2 regions of the Halomonas sp. N3-2A genome follow, and region 1 is predicted to be linked to the other one. Evidence: riboswitches for the same ligand, from Rfam matches in the RefSeq annotation. Region 1 holds a riboswitch; the other holds the start of a gene.
The links. Region 1 has a riboswitch for thiamine pyrophosphate ahead of CEK60_RS13670 (sodium:solute symporter). Riboswitches for the same ligand answer to the same signal wherever they lie in the genome.

Region 1 (11,073 bases):
ATTTGCGTCACAGCGAATACTTGCGTTACTGCTAACAGCAGCATAGTAGGGTGTCTTAGCCAACTCGTCTAACGAAGACAGATGACCTAGCGCAATCTATGCTAAGTAAATCAACATCGTATTCATAATGAGGGAAGACCTATGGCAAAGGAGCGCTCAGCACGTTCGCGTAGAGGAGGAGTTTGGCCAACGCTACTGGCCTGGTTCAGTGTCATTGCACTGATAGCATCAGCCTTGTTAATGGCTGGTGCAGGGCCAGCCTATCGCTGGGAGTTGATTGGCCTGGGCGACGCTTTCAACCTGATGCGCAATGGTGTCTATGCAGCAACCGCAGCTGTGGCTATCAGTGTCTTGCTGTTGCTCATCAGCGCCTTTACCCGCCGCATGGGTGCTGGCGTAGTGGCTATCTTCGTTATTGTTGCAACCGCTGCCTTGTTATATATGCCTTGGCAACAATGGCAGCGTGCACAGCAGGCACCCGCCATTCATGACATAACCACCGACACCCAAAACCCACCCGACTTTGTCGCGCTAAGAGACGCCCGCGAGGCAGCACCTAATGCCGTTGATTACCCAGGAGAAGCTACCGCGCGTCAGCAAAAAAATGCTTATCCACATGTGCAGCCTTTACAAGTAACTGCGCCTAAAGCGACCGTTCTAGCAGCAGCTCAGGCTGAAGTAGAAGCGTCCGGTTGGCAGATCGCCGCGATAACAGAGAGTACTATCGAAGCGACCGCAACAACCCGCTGGTTTGGCTTTGAAGATGACGTCATCATTCGTCTTACTGAGCAACAAAACGGCGTGCAGGTGGACATGCGCTCAGCCTCCCGGCTGGGAACCAGCGATGTCGGCACCAACGCACTGCGTATCGAAACCTTCCTGGATAATCTAGGTAAGCGACTAGAATAACGGTCTTATCTGATGCGGCTTTCAGCTATTGACCGCTTTAACGATAGAGAGCCAGTTTCAGTGCACTTCTTTCAACACATTTCTTTCAGTGCATTTGGTTAGTACGCGCGGCAGCTTCTCTGCTCAGAATTTGCTGCGCATCTAGCGAGCCAATCGCCACCTCTACATTTTTCGGAATATCACCGCTAAGCTGAAGCGCCTGGTAGCGCAGCGCGCAGACACGCAAAAATGAGGTGAAATTGCCAAGATCGTGGCCAGCATCAATCGATTCATGATAAAGCCGCGTAATCAGTTGAGCCGTGTTCATCCCATCCCGTTGAGCCATCTCTTCCAGCAGATGCCAGAAGTAATTTTCCATGCGAACGCTGGTCACCATGCCATCAATGCGCAGTGAGTGTGTGGCGCTGCGCCATAGCTCCGGGTCGGCATCAATAAACAGCTTGCACATCGTTACGCCCTCTCCGCTATCAAACTCTACTATTAAGCTACTAGGCAAGATCTGCTATAGCGTAAATTCTGCTCTTTAGCATAGCGGCTAACAGACAACGCGCCCAACCGCGTTGAACTCAATATAGCTGGGCGCGGTAGCCTATCAGCAGTGCTACTTATCCAATAGCGCCATAAACTGGGCAAGCCAAGCAGGATGAGCGGGCCATGCGGGTGCAGTGACCAAGTTGCCATCCGTTACTGCTTCCGTGACCTCCAGGTTTGCGAAGTGGCCACCGGCAAGTTCCACTTCTGGCTGGCAAGCCGGATAAGCAGAACACTGCTTGCCTTCAAGCACCTTAGCGGCAGCCAGTAGCTGAGCGCCATGACAGATAGCAGCGACCGGCTTCTGGGTGTCAAAAAAGTGCTTCACCATCGCCAGTACGTCCTGGTTTAAGCGCAGGTATTCAGGTGCGCGGCCACCAGGAACCACCAAGGCGTCGTAGTCAGCGGGGTTAACTTTGGCAAAATCAGCATTCAGAGCGAAACGATGGCCGGGCTTTTCAGTATACGTTTGGTCACCTTCAAAATCGTGAATAGCCGTTGCCACGGTATCACCGGCGACCTTGTCGGGACATACCGCGTCGACTTGATGGCCAACCGCCATTAGCGCCTGGAAAGGCACCATCGTTTCATAATCTTCAGTGAAATCGCCGGTAATCATTAAAATTCGTTTGTTGCTCATCTCACTTCTCCTTGTCGTTATTGGTCGAGGCACAGAGCACACGAAGGGTGTGTTAAATGAGAGTAGCAAGCGTTGCTACGCAGCGGGTAGTAAGCCACTACTACATCCACTCACGACAAGGCTTATGACATCGGTTAGCTAGATTATGCAGGCCGCTCAAGAGCAAACCGGTCACTGATGCGTACATAATCACTGCCTGCCAAGCGCCCTACTGGCTTTAGCACGTCCATATTGATATGCCGACCATCCCATATCGCGTCATCAATATGAATAGCGACAATCTCAGCAAGCACTAACGATCCCGCTAATGGCTGATCGCCAAAACGAATTAAGTCGCGCAGCTTGCAACCAAAGGCGACCGGGGCACCTGCAATACGTGGCACGCTGATTCCCGGCATTTCAGCCTTCTCTAGCCCCGCTAATAAGAACTCGTCTTGCTCGGGAGGAACACTCGCGCTGGTCGTGTTGAGCGCTTCTATCAACGTTTCATTGCCTATATGCACGACGCATTCGGCTAGTTCGGTTAAATTGCGCAGCGTGTCTTTGGGCAGCCCGCTGCCGTCGAGCAGCGGTGAAAAAGCCAGGATGGGGGGATTAACGCTGGCTACGTTAAAAAAGGAGAACGGTGCGAGGTTTGTATTGCCGTTCTTATCTTGAGTTGACACCCATGCAATTGGCCTTGGACAGACACTGCCTGACAGCAAACGGTAGATAACACCAGCACTCAAAGGTTGTTCATCGAGTAAGTAATCCATGGGTATTCCTATGGCAGTGGTTATAAAGAGTAGCAAGCTACTTTAAAGTTGTGCCCCTAGCCGGGCAACCCAACAAGCCCCGTAAGCTATCCATCGCCCGAGCATAGTATTCATGAGACATGCCCTTGATCCGTCTCAAATCGGCTCCTCGACGCTAAGTATGCTAGCCTTACGAGCCACACGCGACATAAAGGAACTGAATGCTCACTATCTCAAATAACGTGACGATAGCGGACTGGGAAATCGATATTAGTCAGATCAGAGCGCAAGGCTCGGGTGGCCAAAACGTCAATAAAGTCGCCTCTGCGGTGCATTTACGTTTCGATATTCAAAGCTCTACACTACCGCCGATTTATAAAGAGCGCTTAATGGCACTGTCTGATCAGCGAATCAGTAAAGAAGGCGTGGTGATTATCAAAGCGCAAAGCTATCGCACCCTGGAATTGAACAAAGAGGATGCCCTTGCACGCTTAAAAGCACTGATTCAAAGTGCTGGCAAGCAGCAGAAAACGCGGCGGCCAACGAAGCCCACCAAAGGCTCACAGCGACGCCGTGTGGACCACAAAACGCGTAAAGGCAAAACGAAGTCACTGCGTGGTAAAGTGCCACTCTCATAAGAAGTGAACAGAGTAAGTAATTCTCGCCTAGCGCCGTTTTCTCACCACTGCATTGAGCTTAGCCATCATGTCCAGCGACTCATCCACTACACTCTGCGCTGCTCGTCCGCTGTCGCCCTGCATTCAGGTATGCAACATTGATCCAGCCTCTTCATTGTGCCAAGGCTGCGGTCGGACGCTAGATGAAATTGCCTGTTGGGGAAGTATGACCGAGGCCGAGAAGACCCCGGTATGGGAGCGACTTGAGCAAACAGGCTATGTCGACGCATTACGCAGAGAAGAGCGCTAGCCCTCTTCTGTATGCCGGTCACTCAGAATGTGATGCAGTTCGCCACACGCTACCATCGGGTCGTCGCAGTTAATCACGATGTTTGATTCTGCCAACACATAGCTACGGCCAGTCGTGGTGTTCTCCACCACTTGATAAGCGCCTTCTTGATGCGTGCCGGTGAAGGTACCAATAAACCCCGTTTCACGTAGTGATACGGTTTCTAACTTATCACCGATTCTCAGCCGACCTTCATAATTCATCAGCGCCAACCGCGCTGAGGTGCCCGTGCCAGTGGTGCTACGACAAATAACACCAGGATGTACATACGTTGTTGAACGCGAGCGAATATAGCCTTCAGCTACTTTTTCTTCCGGCCCCATAAAATGTAAAAACGGCAATGGCCCTACATCTCCCAGGGTGTAATGGGAAAAGCCGCGCTGCGCTTGGATCGCCTCAACAATTTTATAAGCACAAGCGGCAAGCGCCTGCTCCTCACTGCGTACTAGCTTGAAGCCTAACTCTTCGGCATCTACCAAGGCATAAAAGCCACCGCTGTAAGCGACTGAGTAGGTAATTGCTCCAAGTTCAGGAACTTGAATCGTATCGCGATAGGTGTCGATATAGCTTGGCAGGCCTTCACAGGTAACAGACTCCACTACCCCATTGCTCACCTTCGCTTCAATTTGCACCAAGCCTGCGGGTGCTTCCAGTTTAAAGCGTTGAATACCTTCCTGCTTGGGGACCAGCCCACTTTCTAACACAGCAGTGGCTGTACACAGCGTGTTAGAACCCGAATAAATCGGGTAGCCCATGACCTCCATAATGATATAGCCCGCGACGGCGTCCGGATGCGAGGAAGGCACCAACAGATCTACCGACATCTCCGGAATACCATACGGCTCTTCTAGCAACAGCCGTCGCAAACCATCGGCATCATCACGCAGAAACTCCATTTGTTGGCGTACTGTGGCACCAGGAAGCACACCGATCCCCCCCGTCACAATACGGCTAACATCACCACCGGCATGAGTATCCATCAGCTGAATCGTATGCAGATTTTTCATTAGCACTGCTCCTAGGCGGTGGTGAGGGCAAACGGCGCACCATGGGTTTCCCACTGCGCATCAGGAACAATAACTATTTTTCCCAGGTAGTTACTGCCACGGTTTACAAAGTAGCGCTCAGCGTTATGTAGATCCGATAGTTTAAAGGCCGCGTGCAGCACTGGTTTTAGCGCCCCACTGCGAATCCACTCGATCAGTTGTTCAGCCTCTTCGCGAGTGCCATGGGAAACACCAAAAATCTGCACTTGGTACAAGTAGACGCGAGTCCACATAATCTCGCTGATATTGCCACCACTCGCACCTGCAATGGAAAGCCGCGGATAACTGCTACGGCCTTGCATATCAACAATCATGGTATCGATAAACAGATCGGTCATCTGCCCACCGACCAAGTCCATCACTGCATCAATCGGCTTACCATCAGTGGTCGCCAATACACGCTCAACAAACGTCGATAAATCACCCCGATCGATGACGACTTCTGCACCCAACGCCAGCAGCGCATCGGCTTTATCCGGCTGGCTGACAGCGTAAGGAATAGCGCCCACGACCCGACAAAGCTGAATTAACGCCGTTCCGACACCGCCACTGGCGCCTGTCACCAGCACACGTTCACCCGCGCCAATGTTGGCAGACGTCATCATGTGATAAGCCGTCTGATACGAGCACATCCCCATCGCAGCAAGCTCTGCATCGTGCAATTCAGGGTTGGGAACATGATGAAGCTGGTCGGCTGGGACGACGACAAAATCAGCATAGCCACCATCAGCCCCGTGGCCATAATAATCTGGCGTCAGATTGATATCGCGACGCTCATCAGCGTAAATATTAAAATCGAGCAGGCCTCGTTCTCCAATACGTGAAGCATCCACGCCCTCGCCTACTGCCGCCACGCGTCCAGCAATATCAGCCCCTTGAATACGAGGAAATGTCAGTGTGGGCGATCCTCCCATCGCAAACGATGTGACCTCCTCTTTCCCTTTCGTAGGATAAAGCCCTTCACGCGCTTTCCGGTCAGTATTATTTTTGGCCGTTGCTGTTACCTGAACCAGCACTTGCCCCGCCCCTGGTTTAGGGGTCATAACATCCTGCCGGTACTGCAATTTATCTATATCACCATGGCCTGTTAACAACATGGCAGACATCGTTTTCGGTACTTGAGGTACAGCTTCGGCCATAAATTTCTCCGTTGTGAAACGTTGGATGAACCTAGCTGACAATAGCAAACTTTCGCCGCCACTCAAGAGTAATAATAAAAACGGCGTCAACGGATATAAACCATTGACGCCGTTAATATTTATTAATAATTACTAGCTAAAAACAGGTACACCAATAACTAACACATGTAGGTAAAGAGCAAACAAAATATACGCTATCAAGCCAATCACGACGGTGGCTATTGTCGCGGGAGCCGAGGTTGGTACTGGCTTAGCGGGATGTAGGCGATCACGCTTTTTGGCTGCCTTAAAGGCCAGAATAGCCCACACCAAAAATGCTGCAAAAAAGACAATATCGCCCAGTCGTCCATTAGCCAATAAGTGTGAAAATGCCCAAATTTTTACGGCCAACATCATCGGATGACCAAGCTTCGCTTTGATAGCATTACGCGGCACATAGGCTGCTACCAGCATAATAAAGGCAGGCACCATCAGCAGTGCTACCGCATGGCGTAAGCCCGTGGGGGGAAACCAGACGTAGATAGGGTCTAGGCGCATTTGGCCAAAACCGTAAATAGCAATTGCCAGTCCAATCACCGACACTACGGAGTACGCAATCTTCCAGGTGTTTTCGCCGCGTTTAACAATCTGTCGCTGACGCCAGTCTTCAGCAAAGATACGCACAGAATGGCTGCCAAGAAAAATCAGCAGGCCAATAATCATGATGGTCATAAAAGTAGCTCTCAGGTTATTTGCAGGTCATTGGTCGACTGCGAGGATGCCACACTAGCGCTCCAACCACATGACCAACTATCAACTTTTCGCTACCAGCGATCATCTGGCTCATTTTAAAACCAGTTTTTACGCTTAAATAACCAAATTAAACAACCTCCGATACCCAGCATGGCTCCCCAAACAAAAAAGTATCCGTACTGATAGCGCAGCTCTGGCATGTACTCAAAGTTCATGCCGTAAATACCGACAATAAACGTCAGTGGCACAAATATGGCAGTAATCACCGTTAATACGCGCATGGTGATATTTAGCTGGTGAGAGGAAATCGAAATGTAACCATCAATGAGATCACCGCAAATGTCGTAATACATTTGTGTCAGTGTATATAGGCGCTCAAAGCGCTCCTCTACATCCGTGATGGCATGCAGCGTTTCACTTTCTCCGCGTGGCAGATGGGCATAGTCATAGGCAGTAAGCTCTTGGGTAATGCCTTTGTGGTAGCTAAAAATACGGCGCATCTTTACCAATCGTGAACGATAGGCGGTGATTTTCCGCATCAGCACATCATTACCAGCCTCTAAAAGCTCATCTTCTATATCGCTTAGCTCACTCTCAAACTCCAGTAAGCTATCGATGTAGAAGCCTGCTGAGATGTACATAATTTTCAGCGCGACACGCTCGGGAGATAGCGCCAGCAGTGTTTTTCCGTGCTCACTAAAGAGCCGTTCAATACTAAGCGCCTCACCAGCGTGCAGCGTGATTAGAAAACGCTCTCCAATAAAGAGGCACACCTGCTGAGGCACAAAGTTTAGCTGAGCATCAAAAGATGAAATACCTCGGTAAATAATCAGGGTATGGTGCTCAAACTCTTCAATTTTCGGCGGATGGCGCTCTTTGTGGGCATCTTGAATTGCCATTGGATGACAATCAAAACGCTCCAATAGCTGGCGTTCACTCTCCTCAGGCTCACCTTTCATGTCTATCCATAGGTGGCTACCGGGCGTCGTTTGCCAGTCATCAATGAGGCGTTCATCGCCTTCGCGCACATCGCCTTCTGATGTCGTTAGTAGGCTGCGAATCATGATCGTCCCTGTTAATTTGGCTCACGGCTTAACGTTACGGCCTAACGCTTCGTCGATTAGGCAGGTATGCCAGTGTAACGCTGACGACAATAGACGCCAGTAACGCCCCTAGAAAAGGCCCTAACGTTGGGATACTGCCTGGAAAGGTAGCCGCCATAATGCCAGCCGTAACGCTTCCCTGGCTTAGCCACCCCGGCAGTATTGCCCCTGCTAATCCAGCCATGCCGCCACCAATCGCCGCCACTGGCGTCATACGTTGCCACAGGCCAAGCAGCACAGGCACCACGATGGCAGCGCAAAGTAAGTCGGCTATCAAGAAGAGCCGTAGAACTGACAATCCTTGCAGGGCAATAAATACCACCGGCACCATCATTGCGACCGTTATCCAACGTGCGGTCGTTAAAGATGTTGCATGTCGTTCACCGCCACGCCCGACTATCAGCGACGCTATACCGTTTTGCAGCGTATCGACACTTGAGGTCACTAGCGTGACTGCTAACACCAATGCAGGTAACGCCACCCAGGCAGGCGCATCTGTTAACAGCGCAAAGAAAGGAATAGGTGGCTCTCCCAAAGCAACACCGCTCATGGCGGCCATGATGCCGATACCGCCGATCACCATCACAACCAGTACGGTCAGCCCGCCGCCTAGCCAAGCGCCTCGACCTAAGCTCTGGTCATCCTGAGCAGCCCACACGCGCTGCCAATAGCCTTGGTGAAAAAGATTGGCGGCGGTCACCGCAATCACAAGCGTCAGGGCAACACTCAGCGCGCTTGCGATAGGAATAGAGGGCATGACGGCGTCATTCGGCATGGCTGGCAGCCGCCAAATCGCAACGCTACCCACAGCCAATAACAGGGCTAGCAAAAGCCATGCCTGCCAGCGATCCGTTGCGAGGCTTGCGCGCAACCCACCAATCACCGTATACACCAAGGTAGTGAGCGCAACGCCAATAATCACTAGTGCAGGTGGTACATCGGAAAGCAGTGCGGTAATAGCACCTATCGCCGTCAGTTCCGCTGCTAAAAAACAGCCCATGTAGGCTACGGACACCAGCAGCACCCAATGACGCACCCCCTTGCCGTAACAAGCGTGGGCGAATTCGGCAATGCTTCTGCCTTCTGGCAATGCGCGACGAATTTTTGGTCCGTACAACCCCAACACGATAAACGGCAGCGCAGAGCCAATGGCATAGCCTGCCAACGCTAACGGACCAACAAAGGCACCAATTTCAGGCGGCGCAAACAGAATCCAGGCGCCCATTCCCGAGGCTAAAAAGGAGAAGCCAAGTGTGGAAGCGGTTTGCGAATTTCGTGCCGTGACATAGTCATCAAGCGATCCCTGCACATGACGTGCACGCAGGCCCAGAAAAGCAAAACAGAATAGCGCCGCACCAAGTACGGCTGACGTTAGGTAAGGCATGTCGCACTTCCTCCGCCGGTATGAACCGGATCAGGTTCCAGGGTCTGCGCAGTGCGCATTCTCAGCCCAACAGCTGCGGGCTCCCCTGGCGACAGTGAATGGAGACGCTATCCTCGGTGAAAGCGGCTCGTTAGTAAAGGCTGGGCGTTAGTAAAATTTATCCGTGAGTAACGCCTAGATGTGCGTCTGTATCCTGCTAACGCGGTAGGCGGCCCATCAAATAAAACTCCTCATTGGGGGGCGTACCCGTCATGGTAACTAATCGATTCGACATGCCGAAAAAAGCAGCAATGGCGCCAATATCCCAACAGTCCTCTAGCGTAAAACCTACTTTCTCTAAGGTTGTTTGCCACGTGGCAGAGAACTCCCCAACTTCAATCCCGCAGTGCAATGCAAAATCCAGCATGACACGATGGCGTTCGCTTAGCCCTGCCGCTAGATGATTGATAGCGACATTGTCAGCGACTAAAGGGTCTTTACTATAAATTCTCAATAGCGCGCCATGGGCAACAACACAATAGAGACAACGATTGCGAGCACTGGTAGCCACAACAATCATCTCTTTTTCAGCTTTAGTCAGCGTGTCGGATTCACGCTCCATCAAAGCATCGTGATAAGCAAAAAAAGCGCGAAACTCCTCAGGGCGATGCGCCAGCATTAAGAACACATTGGGCACAAATCCCGCCTTGCTTTGCACTTTTAATATTGCATCGCGAACATCGTCAGGCAGTTCATCCAACGTTTCTGGTACACGGAAACGGCTAAGTCGATTAGTCATCGTTACACCTCATTTGCTGATTAAGCTTTAAATTTTTGTTTTGATTAAACAATCATGCTGTTGGATAACGCGATTCGGTAACAAAACACTAAACAAAGTGACTTTCAATCGTGGCTAACGCTGTCCATACTCTCAACTATTCAATGACCTATAAGCCGTGCAGTAAATGCAGCAAACGGCAATTAACAGGGACACCAAAATGCATTATTCCGAAGCCAAAGAGCATACGCCTGGGCGCTTGCATACTCTTTTTGCCGACCCTTATTGCGCGTTTAAAAACGACACCGATGAGCGTCAGCTGCATATCCGGATAATGCTGCACACCCTTCTGGCACTGCCTATGCATCACGCGCGTGCCACGCTCCGGGTTATCCATGGCTGGGAAAACGGCGGCTTCGAGCCAAGTGATCTAAAGCACAAGGACTTCCCGCTTGCCTCTTTAGATGATTTCCACCGAGTGGTTAACGAGGTCTCCCCGAACCCTCAAGAACACGAGACGTCGTTAAGCGCTAGCACGCCGCTCCTCTCAGCACCACTGGCGAGCATATTCGCCAGTGCAGAAGCCGATGGCATCATCGTTTCTGACACGCTGCGCAGCACACCTGCCCGCTGGCCTGCTTTGAAAGGCGGTTTAGCCATTTATACGCTCTTCAAAATGTATCATCGCTTAGTTTATGGCGAAGATGATAACTACCGCTGCTCTCAGTGTGAAACGCCTGATGGCCTGCGTGAGCTGCATGAATTTCATCTTGAAGAAGGCGAATTTGCACTGTTAGTTCCTCACAACGCAAAAACGCAAACGGCCACCCCCACCATTCTCGTTATGCACGCCAGTCAGCTTGGCCCTATCGGCCAACTCCTAAAAAGAAGCCTGCCGTTATTTCAGAATACTTAAGCCGAAACGTTAAAAGCCCCGCTTATCGCGGGGCTTCTCCATGGTGCAATTAACTCAACGAAATAGTGCTATTAATACCGCTAGATACATTTTCTGGCTCAAACCAGCGGGCAGTGACCGTTTTGGTCTGCGTCCAGAAGGTAATTGCCTGCTTGCCATTCGGCCCCAAGTCGCCAAGCTTGGAAGCTCGCGAACCCGTAAAACTGAAGTAAGCGA
Region 2 (11,073 bases), 710 kb from region 1:
TCCACCATAGCGATGGAAGAGTCAAACACAATGCTTTTCGTCATCGGCAAGCTGCCAGGCAGCCCTGCCGCCAATAACCACTCGGTCCATTCGTCGGCGCGATAAGAGCGCAGCCAGGTCTCGCCTAATACATCGGCGGGGGTAGTGAGCCGCGCAGCGATAGCGGGGGTGCACATGACCGATAGCGACGCTGGCAACAGTGGCTGCGCTGCGGTTCCATGCCAAGCGCCCGTTCCAAAGCGGATAGCAATATCAAGGCCTTCGCTAGCTAAATCCGCGCGATTGTTATGGGTGGAAAGCCGTAAATCGACGAAGGGATATTTTTTCTGAAAATCTTCTAGCCTTGGCAGCAACCAGCCGACGGCAAAGGTACCTACCACACCAACGTTTAATACTTCCCGATAGCTACTCTCACCGAGCTGATCCAGGGTATGCGCCATCTGGTCGAACGAGCTTTTAAGCACTGGCAGCAGCAGTTCTCCCTCTTGGGTCAGCATAAGCCCTCGTGGCAAGCGTATGAACAGCGGCACCTGCAGCTGACTTTCAAGCAGCTTAACCTGATGGCTGACAGCAGCCTGGGTCACACACAGCTCTTCTGCGGCACGCGTAAAGTTCAAATGTCTGGCCGATGCCTCAAAGGCACGCAGCGCCTTCAGCGGCAAGTAGGGACGCACCACCTTGACCCCCAAATTTTTCTAATGGCTTATGCAAAATATCGCTGTTTGTGAATTGCCGCAGCGCGCCGTAAGTTAACCACCGTCACGGACTTTGCGTCTGGCAATAACTTCCCACCTTCTCTCGGCATTAATCACAACAGGATTTTGGTATGCGTAAGATGTTAGCAGCAAAAACCCACCTTTTCATGGCTACTTCTCTGCTATTTAGCAGCTCAGCTTGGGCGCTTGAAGAGCAGGATAACGCCAGCATTGAGGCTCTGGTGAACGATACTATCGCGCCGTTGATGGCCGAGCATCGCATCCCGGGAATGGCGGTCGCGCTTAGCATTAACGGCCAACAGCACTACTTTAATTATGGCCTCGCCAATCAAGAAGCGGGGATTCCGGTCACCGATGAGACGCTCTTCGAACTCGGCTCTGTCAGCAAGGTTTTTACGGCTGCGCTCGCTGGCTTTGCCCAGGCTAGCGGCGCCCTCTCGCTTTCCGACCCGGCCAGCCGCTACCTGCCGGAACTTGAAGGCAGCGCCTTCGATGAGATCAGCCTGCTGGAACTCGGCACCTATACCGCAGGAGGGCTCCCGCTGCAGTTCCCTGAGTCAGTTCAAAGCGAAGAGGCAATGATCGACTACTATCGCCAATGGCAACCGGAATTCGCCCCTGGCAGCCACCGGCTCTACTCCAACCCAAGCTTGGGCCTGTTCGGTTATCTCGCCGCACAAAGCCTGGGCCAGCCCTTCGAGATGGCGATGAAGGAGGCGCTGCTCGCCCCGCTAAGGCTTGAGCATAGCTACTTTCAGGTGCCCGAAGCACAGCAGGCGCACTATGCCTACGGTTACTCTAAACAGGATGAGCCCATTCGGGTGAACCCAGGCATGCTGGATGCCCAGGCCTACGGATTGAAATCGACTGCCGCAGACGTACTAACGCTGGTGGAAGCCAATATGAGTGGCGCTGGGCTGAATGAGCCACTAAGCCAAGCCTTGGCGGCCACGCGCACGGGGTACTTTGAGGTCCGCAATATGACCCAAGGACTGGGCTGGGAAAGCTATGCCTACCCGGTGGCAATCGACTCGCTGCTGGAAGGCAACTCGCTTGAGGTGGTATTGGAAGCTAACCCTGCCAGCCCTTTGAGTCCTCCATTGCCGCCCAGACAGGAAGCGCTCTACAACAAGACCGGTGCGACCAACGGCTTCGGCGCTTATGTGGCCTTTGTGCCCAGCCAGCAGTTAGGTATTGTTCTGCTGGCAAACCGGAACTACCCAAGTCAGGCGCGTATTCAGGCCGCACACCATATCCTGACAACCCTGGCCGAAGCACCCTAAACAATACCGCCGTTGGGCGGTATTTTTTTGCGTTGCATTTTGTCCCAGGGATGGAGAGACTTGCACTACTGCTGCGAATTTTCATCCCTGCAAAGAGCCAATACCATGCGCCTAAACGCCGATTTTAGCCACTTTGCCAGTGTCACGCCGGATCAGTACCGTTGGGTGGACTCCCCCAGCGCTGGTGTAGAGCGCATGATGCTAGACCGCATTGGCGACGAAGTCGCCAGAGCCACCAGCTTGGTACGCTACGCGCCCAACAGCCAGTTCAATCGCCATACTCATGGTGGTGGTGAAGAAATTTTAGTGCTGGAAGGTGTCTTTGCCGATGAGCATGGCCGTTACCCGGCAGGTAGCTACTTACGCAACCCGATTGGCACTGGTCATACCCCGCAAATAGGCGAAGAAGGCGCACTTATTCTGGTGAAGCTACACCAGTTTGATGAAAACGATATTTTGCAACTGGCCGTGCCTGCCCATAGGCTGCCCTGGCAGCCCGACCGACGGCCAGGTATTACTTACAAAATGCTGCACACCTATAGTTCAAAACAGTATGGCCCAGAGCGAGTCAGCCTAGAGCACTGGGAAGCCGATACACTGGTGTCTTATCCACCGCTTGCCGGTGGTTTAGAGCTGTTTGTGCTGGAAGGCTCTCTACTCAGTGATGAGCAGGAATATGCTACCGGCAGCTGGTGCCGCTACCCAGTAGGTGCGGCACCTCAGTTACGCGCGGGTAATGAAGGCGTGCAGCTTTATCTAAAACGCGGGCACTTAGCCACTATTAAGCTACCCAGCTAATCTACAAAACTGTTTACAAATCTAGCCTACCAAACCAATAAACGGCAGCAGCGTTAATAGGGCGATCAGCACCACGGCGACGATTACCAGTACGACTTGCACGGGGTGGGCAAGGAAGCGCCGCCATAATGTTGGTGCACTGCCACTGGCAACCGCTTCTTCGTGCTCTCGCCGCGCGTTAGCTTGACGCTTTTCCTGATACGCCGCCAATGCCGCTTCAGCGGCCTCGCGCTGAGCGGTGTTACGCAACCAAATGGCATCGACACCCAGGCGAAAAAAGCCCGCCTGGGTTTCATAGACATCAAAGCCCTGCTCATCTAGCAACTGGCGTACTTCCAACGCCTCTTCATCGGTCACGTGGCGTAGCCGAAACAGCAAGTGGGCCATATTAGTCGCCCATGGCTGCCATGCGGTCTGCCTGAATCACTTCGATCCAGTAACCATCTGCATCTTTGACAAAGATAACGTCTTTCATCTTGCCCTGGTCCGCGCGCTTGATGAACGTCACCTCATGCTCATCAAACCATGCCTCGGCAGCTTCTAAGTCAGGCACACTAAAGCAGATATGACCAAACCCTTGAGGCTCAGCGTTACCGTCGTGATAGGCAAAATCCTGCTGATCTTCTGTGCCCCAGTTATGCGTCAATTCCAGCAAGCCTTTCTGACTGAAGGTCCAGGCAGTGCGTGCTTGAGTATCTTCTGGCACGTTATCGCTGCTTTCTATATTGGCTAGGAAGTAGAGCGAAAACTGCATCTCTTCGAAATCCAATCGGCGTAGCACCTGCATTCCAAAGACCTTGGAGTAGAACGCTAGCGCGCGTTCGGGATCCTTCACCCGCAGCATGGTGTGATTTAAGCGAAACCCTTGGGTTTGCGGCGCTACGGGCGCGACGCCGGAATGTTGTTCGCCTTGAAAACTCATTTTGCTCTCCTGTCGCTAATGCTGATCATTGAATCCATTGAGCCTCACTTACCGCTTACCATGAGGGCTTTAGAGCCATAATACCAGCCTTTACAAGCATGTAGGATTCACTAACGCAGTGTCACATTAAGCGCACTGGCAATACTAAACAAAAACCCTACACTTATTATTCATAAACTTTACAAAAAGCAGTTCCCGCAACATGAGCGATGCCCCACCTTTGAGGCGTCCACAGGAGTTTTCCATGACTGCGATTGATATGACCCTCGGTGACCACATAACGTTAAAGCAGTTAGCCCGTGCCATACACAATGGCTTTTCACCGATTGTGGAAGTTGAATCAATGGATGGTATCTATAAGGTTCGCTTCCATCACGCGAACGGTGTCTCTGATTTAACCAATGCTGAGGGTCATGTCAGCACGTTTTTGGGCACCGGTGAAATTCGCGACACCCTTGGACAGCTGGGCCTCACTCATGGAGTGCTTACGTTTGCCGACCAGTGTGGCGATGAAATGATTGGTGTTGAGGGTAAAGCGATGACGCCTGATGAGATGCTCACCTACGGAACACGCATCTCGTTTCGTTGATAGTTGCTCATCGCGCTGCCCAGGCTTTACAGATTGATCTAAGCCAAGGATAGTACCATCACGACAGGGGCGCCCTTGCTTAACGGGCTGAGAAGCACCCTTTGAACCTGAACCGGATAACACCGGCGTAGGGAGTCGTGGTGCAGCTGCATCACCTCCCAGCCGGGAGGATATTATGCCTTCACGCCCACTCGGCGATTATCTCCGCGATATGCGCGCTGCCACACCGCTGGTACATTGCATTACCAACTATGTGGCGATGAATAGCACCGCTAACTTGCTATTGGCGGCAGGTGCTTCCCCCGCCATGCTGCATGCTCAAGAAGAAGTGGCGGAGTTCACGGCTATGTCTGGCGCGCTATCGATTAATATTGGCACCCTCTCTTCCCCTTGGGCTGATGCTATGGCAGTCGCCGCGCGCACTGCTCATGAAAACCATATTCCGTGGGTGCTTGATCCTGTGGCTGTTGGTGCTACCGCATTTCGCCTGCGTGTTTGTGAGACGCTGCTGGCTTATCAGCCTAGCGTTATTCGTGGCAACGCCTCAGAAATTCAAGTACTTAACGGATTAGCCAGCCAAGGGCGTGGGGTCGATGCAACTGCTAGCACCCAAGAAGCTACAGCCGCTGCCATTGCGTTAGCACAGCAACATCGCTGCGTGGTGGCGGTCACTGGCGAGAGCGATTTCATTACCGATGGCACGAATCATTATCGGCTTAAAGGTGGGCACGCACTCATGCCTCGCGTGACTACCTTGGGCTGCGGATTGAGTGCGCTGGTGGCAAGCTTTGTGGCCGCAAACCACGAGCAGCCGCTGGAGGCCAGCTTGGCCGCCTTGGCGTGTTTCAGCATCTCTGGAAGCCGTGCAGGCGAGCAGGCTCAAGGCCCTGGCAGTTTCCAAGTGGCGCTATTGGACGCGCTGTATCAGTTATCCCCTGACGACCTTTCGACCCTTGCTCAATGGGAGGCGGTGCATGCCGTTTGATCTTTCACTCTATTTAGTCACCGATGCGGGTCTATGCGCTGGCATGGGTCTGGAAAAAACGGTTGAAGCTGCTGTGCAGGGCGGCATTACCATGGTGCAATTACGCGATAAACACGCTAGTGACGAGCACATGATCGCCCAGGCCAAGCGTCTCAAAGCGATGTTGGCAGGCAGTGGCGTCCCTCTGATCATTAATGATCGCCTGAACGTGGCGTTCGCCAGCCAAGCGGATGGCTTACATGTCGGGCAAAGCGACACGGCTGTTCAAGCAGCGCGAAGCACGCTCGGCCAGCACGCCATTATCGGGCTTTCAATTAACACCCCAGCCCAACTTCAGGAGGCACCTGTCGAATTGCTCAATTACGTCGGCTTAGGGCCCGTGTTTTCGACTGGCAGTAAACAAGACCACGCCCAGCCCATTGGCTTTGATGGGCTGGCACAGCTTGCCAATGCGTGCCAACTTCCCAGCGTCGCGATTGGCGGGTTAAAAGCTGAACACATTGCTCAAGTGAAAGCCGCTGGGGCAAACGGTGTTGCGGTTATTTCTGCTATTTGTGGCCAGCCAGACCCCCGCCTGGCTGCACAGGCATTCCACGCGCAATGACCCAGTTCGACCATATCGCGGCGTTTGTAAAGGTCGCTGAGCTGGGTAGCTATACCCGCGCGGCCGAGGCGCTAGACCTTTCCCGCACGCGGGTATCCCGCCAAGTGATGGCACTTGAAGCGGCATTGGGTGCTCGGCTTATTCAGCGCACCACCCGGCGGCTGCACCTCACTGAAGCGGGCGAACGCTATCTCGTTCGTGCGCAAAGCATTTTGATCGCTTTGGACGAGGCAGCGGCAGAAATCGGCAGTGGCACCAGTACGGTGAGCGGACAGTTGCGCATCAATGGCCCGATGAGCTTCGGCACACGCTATCTTTCACCGCTGGTTGCACAGTTTATGCAAACGCACCCGGGGCTTGAGGTGCGTTTGGATCTAAACGACCGCCGCGTTGATTTGCTGGAAGAGGGCTACGATGTCGCCATTCGTATTGGCAACCTGCCCGACTCTAGCTTAGTGGCGCGACGGCTCACCCAGTGCCGGATGCTGTTTTGCGCATCACCTGATTACCTCACCAAGCACGGCACGCCGCTGACTAGTGAAGATTTGGCATCTCACCGCTGCCTTCGCTACCGAAGCGGCCAAAACAGTGGCGATTGGCGGATTGGCCATCAACTACTCAGTATTTCTGGCCCCCTAGAGAGTAATAATGGCGATATGCTGACGCATGCAGCTGAAGCGGGCTTAGGGATAGCGCAACAGCCCAGCTTTTTAGTGACCGATAGCATTGCGAACGGGCGTTTAGTGCCGATTCTGCAGAACTTACCGCCGGCGTTGCTAGACATCCATGCGCTTTACCCAGCCCGACGCTATTTACCTGCCAAAGTAGAGCGCTTTATTGAGTTATTGGCGGCGGCGTGGGGTGACCCACCAGTATGGGAAATCGAGCTCGGATTGTCGCCTTTATCGCAACAGTGAAGTGCAAGAACAGTGGATTATCTCAGTGGCTTTCATCTGTAAAGTGGCACTATCGCATCCAACGTGATGCTCGCGACTAAGAGAGACGGCTATGACCACTACTAATACTTCACCACTCACCCTCCATGCCACTGCCTTGCTACGTATCAGCTTGGGCGTGATGGTCTTAGCTCACGGCTTGCTTAAGGTGTTTGTCTTCACCCTGCCAGGCACTGTCAGCTATTTTGAATCCCTGGGCTTACCGGGTGTTCTTGCTTACTTAACCATTGCTGCCGAAGTAGGTGGTGGCCTAGCACTTTTACTGGGCATCTATACTCGTTGGGTAAGCCTTGCTCTAGTCCCCGTACTGTTAGGTGCAGCCTCGGTACACCTGGGTAATGGCTGGCTGTTCTCAAACCCGGGTGGTGGCTGGGAATTCCCTATTTTCTGGACGATTGCTCTGGTGGTACAGGCAGGCCTAGGTGGCGGTAGCGCTGTTGTCAGCCGCAAATTCGCTTAACCGCTCTGCCCGCATTGGCTTCGGCTTGTGCGGGCATCATTAGCCCCCTATAGGCTAACGGAGGTACTAAGATGCTACCCAGCCTGTTTATTTCTCATGGCTCCCCCATGCTGGCGCTGAATAAAACGCCGGCCCACGCTTTCCTACGCGAGCTGGGGAAGCGCCTCTCCCCTCGCGCGGTGGTCGTCGTATCAGCCCACTGGGAGAGTCTCACGCTCAAGGTCAGCACTAGCGCACAACCAGAGACGATTCATGATTTTGGCGGGTTTCCACAAGCTCTTTTCGAGTGCCAGTATCCCGCCCCTGGCAACCCTGAATTGGCTGAACAAATTGCGCTGTTATTGGGTGCCGAACGCGTAGAGCGCGGCCTTGACCACGGCGCTTGGGTACCACTTTCGCTGATGTTTCCGGAGGCCAATGTACCGGTCGTTTCCCTGTCGCTACCTGTGCGCTGGGAAAATGACGCGCTAGTCACGCTCGGCGAACGCCTATCAGCATTGCGAAAAGAAGGGGTTCTGATTATTGGCTCGGGCAGCCTGACCCATAACTTATATGAAACGCTTCCCCAGGGCAGCCCCGCCCCCGCCTGGGTAGATGAGTTTGCCCAGTGGGTGAGCAAGCACATTGCAGCCAATGATCGCCAGGCATTGCTCCACTGGGAGAGTGCTCCAAAAGCGCTGGAAAACCACCCAACCCCAGAGCACTTCCAGCCCTTGCTGGTGGCCATGGGGGCAGGCGGAGATGCAACTCAGTTACACCACAGCATTGAACATGGCGTACTGGCAATGGATGTCTATCAGTTCGCTTAAGCCGTTGGGCGAGGCTTCATCGTCGTGCGGCGGTCATGGTAAGCAATTGCCAACCCGCTGCCCATAATCAGCACACTGCCCACCCATACCCACAGATCCGGCAGCTCTCCCCAGAACCACCAGCCAAGCAGCACCGCCCACAGCATTGCAGTGTAATCGAAGGGAGCGGCAATCGCGGCAGGGGCAAAGCGGAATGCCAGGGTAATAAACGCGGTCGCGCCAATACCCAAAACACCCGAGACCAAAAAGCCAAGCCAGTGCCAGGGTTCTGGGGTTTGCCAAACCCAGGGCAAACTCAGAGCCGTGATGATAAAGGGCACTAACGTCATGTAGAACACCATCGCCCACAGGTGCTCCCGAGCACCATAGCGCCGCGCAGTGATCATCATCAGTGCGTAAAAGAAAGCCGCTCCCAAGAGGGTTAGCGTGCCGAGCTGGAACGCATCGCCACCGGGGCGAACCACAATCAGCACGCCGGCAAAGCCAATTAACGACGCTATTAATACGGGTGGATCAATCCGCTCGCCAAGCAACGGCACTGAAAGCAACGTTACAAACAAGGGCGCCACAAAAGCGATTGCCGTGGCCTCTGCGAGTGGCAACAGGGTTAGCCCCCAGACAAAGAACACCATGGTGGCGGTATAAATCAATCCTCTGAGAAGGTGTACACGTGGGCGCTTGGTATGCAACTTGCGCAACCCGCCTGCAAAATGCGCCAACAGTGCAATGAGCGGTAATGACACGAGCGTACGAAAGAAAATAATCTGTAGCGGCGAATGGACTTCGCCTAGCCACTTCGATACCGCATCACCAAGCGCTAAGAACAGAACCCCTAAGCACATGCATAGGATACCTTTTAACGACGTTGTCACGACGCTCTCCTTTTGCCCTTCGGACACTTTATCAGCCGGGGTTAAACAACTAATAAAAAACCCCGCCAATGTGTCACTGGCGGGGTTGCGGATCTAACGTGGCTTTACAAACTTGCGTTGACCACCATGCACTCCATCCCCTGCGCCTGGAGCGTTCTACAGGCGCGCCTGGCGCGCGCTTCGTCCAAGGCGACAACACGGGCGCGGAATACCGGCGTTTGACCAGCTATGGTATCGATGGCAACCCGCCCTCCCACTTCATGAGGCAGTCGCTGAGCTGCCTGACGTGCCAACTGCTCTGCTCGTGCTTCCTGGCTAAAAGCACCTACCTGGATACCCCAATCACCAGCAGTAACAGACCGTTGGGGCGTAGCAGCCAACTCGCGTTCACGCTCAATAAACGTATTCACCGGGTTTGATGTATGGGTAACCGGACTGCTTGTCGGTGTCTCCATAGAGCGCGCGAGACGATCTTCAATTTCAACAGCCGGTGCAGACGCTGGTGAAGGAGAAAGGGTTGTCGCTGCCAAATTATTCGAAGCCGCTGTATTATTCGAAATCGTTACGTTACTGGCCATGACAGGGCGATTAGAAGCTGGCGGTGTCGACATGGGGCGTTGGCTAGGGGTGCCAGAGCCAGAGAAAGCCATAAACTCACTAGAGAAAGTAGTATTGGCCAGCCATGTTTGCTGGTCACGCAGCGCTGCACGAGCAAAGCTTCGATCTAACAGGTTGGCCATATGAGAATCACGAGATGACCCACTAAAGCCACCCATAACAACACCGACCATGCGGCGATCCCCGTGGACGGCCGTTGTCGCTACATTGAAACCAGATGCACGAATGAAGCCGGTTTTAAGGCCATCTGCACCGGGGTAATTTTTCACTAAGCGGTTATGGCTGGTGTGCCGGGTACCACGATAGGTGAACTCCTGGAGCCCAAAGTAGTGGTAGTACTGTGGGAAGTCCTGCATCACGCGCACAGAGAGTGTCACCATATCCCGTGCCGTGGTGACCTGCTGATCATCAGGTAGACCCGAGGCATTACGGAACGTGGTGGCATTCATGCCTAGCTCGCGCGCTTTTGCGGTCATCAGCTGAGCGAAGCGCTGCTCGCTACCACCTAACGCTTCAGCCACCACGACGGCAACATCATTAGCAGAGCGCACTGCCAACGCACGAATAGCAGAATCAACAGGAATCGTACTACCTGCAGAAAGCCACAGTTTTACAGCAGGCATGGCGGCAGCTTGAGCAGACACAGGAAGCGGCTGATTAAGACTGAGCTGGCCACTCTCCAATGCTTCAAATGTAAGATAAAGCGTCATCATTTTGGTTAACGATGCGGGGTAGCGACGCTCATCGGCATTCTCGGCGTACAGCACCTCTCCGTTTTCCAAATCCACAACAATCCCAGCATAACGCGGATTTGCATGAGCACTCGATATCGTGCTTAGCAGCAATACCATTAACGACAGCGGAAGCCACCAACGCGCGACGATCGTTGCGCATATTCCCCTTGTTGCCATACATGCCCCTTTCTTGTTTTGCTGTGATGTCACACTACCAACCATTAATCTACTTGCCACACTAAGAAATCTAAGACTAGCACGGTAACTCTTCAAGTGAATTAAGAAAGCAGTATAAAAGTTGAAAACGCAATGAAATGCATAGACCAAAAAAAACCGACCCTAAGGGGTCGGCTTTCATTTTGTTGAGCAACAACGCAGAGACTTACTCTTCTGCAGCTGCTTCTTCAACAACCGGACGGTCAACTAGCTCAACGAACGCCATGGGCGCGTTGTCGCCTGTGCGGTAACCGCACTTGAGGATGCGGATGTAACCACCCGGACGCTCGGCATAACGCGGACCTAGCTCGTTGAACAGTTTGCCGACGGCTTCTTTGGAGCGCGTGCGGGCAAATGCCAAACGGCGGTTTGCAACGCTATCCTGCTTGGCTAGGGTAATTAGCGGCTCGATAACGCGACGCAATTCCTTGGCCTTAGGCAGGGTTGTCTTGATGACTTCATGTTCGACCAGCGAGACAGACATGTTCTTGAACATGGCCTGACGATGCGA

Region 2: it holds a riboswitch for thiamine pyrophosphate, as region 1 does, so the genes downstream of both, thiM (hydroxyethylthiazole kinase) here and CEK60_RS13670 (sodium:solute symporter) in region 1, are expected to answer to the same signal.

What each region holds. Positions count from the first base shown of each region.
Region 1 is NZ_CP022286.1:2,908,246-2,919,318, forward strand. Features, by position in the region: gene CEK60_RS13620 (DUF1499 domain-containing protein) at 142-909, shown strand; gene CEK60_RS13625 (ribbon-helix-helix domain-containing protein) at 995-1,357, opposite strand; gene CEK60_RS13630 (DJ-1/PfpI family protein) at 1,511-2,080, opposite strand; gene CEK60_RS13635 (flavin reductase family protein) at 2,224-2,835, opposite strand; gene arfB (alternative ribosome rescue aminoacyl-tRNA hydrolase ArfB) at 3,036-3,452, shown strand; gene CEK60_RS13645 (DUF1289 domain-containing protein) at 3,520-3,741, shown strand; gene CEK60_RS13650 (proline racemase family protein) at 3,738-4,787, opposite strand; gene CEK60_RS13655 (alcohol dehydrogenase catalytic domain-containing protein) at 4,799-5,965, opposite strand; gene CEK60_RS13660 (NnrU family protein) at 6,098-6,676, opposite strand; gene CEK60_RS13665 (magnesium transporter CorA family protein) at 6,793-7,761, opposite strand; gene CEK60_RS13670 (sodium:solute symporter) at 7,796-9,184, opposite strand; TPP riboswitch at 9,174-9,281, opposite strand; gene CEK60_RS13675 (peroxidase-related enzyme) at 9,381-9,962, opposite strand; gene CEK60_RS13680 (hypothetical protein) at 10,162-10,857, shown strand; gene CEK60_RS13685 (CoA-acylating methylmalonate-semialdehyde dehydrogenase) at 10,907-11,073, opposite strand, start outside.
Region 2 is NZ_CP022286.1:3,617,040-3,628,112, forward strand. Features, by position in the region: gene CEK60_RS16835 (LysR family transcriptional regulator) at 1-677, opposite strand, end outside; gene ampC (class C beta-lactamase) at 836-1,999, shown strand; gene CEK60_RS16845 (cupin domain-containing protein) at 2,105-2,797, shown strand; gene CEK60_RS16850 (DUF6164 family protein) at 2,819-3,184, opposite strand; gene gloA (lactoylglutathione lyase) at 3,186-3,719, opposite strand; gene CEK60_RS16860 (hypothetical protein) at 3,964-4,308, shown strand; TPP riboswitch at 4,364-4,459, shown strand; gene thiM (hydroxyethylthiazole kinase) at 4,484-5,293, shown strand; gene thiE (thiamine phosphate synthase) at 5,283-5,897, shown strand; gene CEK60_RS16875 (LysR family transcriptional regulator) at 5,894-6,814, shown strand; gene CEK60_RS16880 (DoxX family protein) at 6,906-7,313, shown strand; gene CEK60_RS16885 (DODA-type extradiol aromatic ring-opening family dioxygenase) at 7,385-8,122, shown strand; gene CEK60_RS16890 (DMT family transporter) at 8,119-8,994, opposite strand; gene CEK60_RS16895 (serine hydrolase) at 9,099-10,523, opposite strand; gene rplQ (50S ribosomal protein L17) at 10,729-11,073, opposite strand, start outside.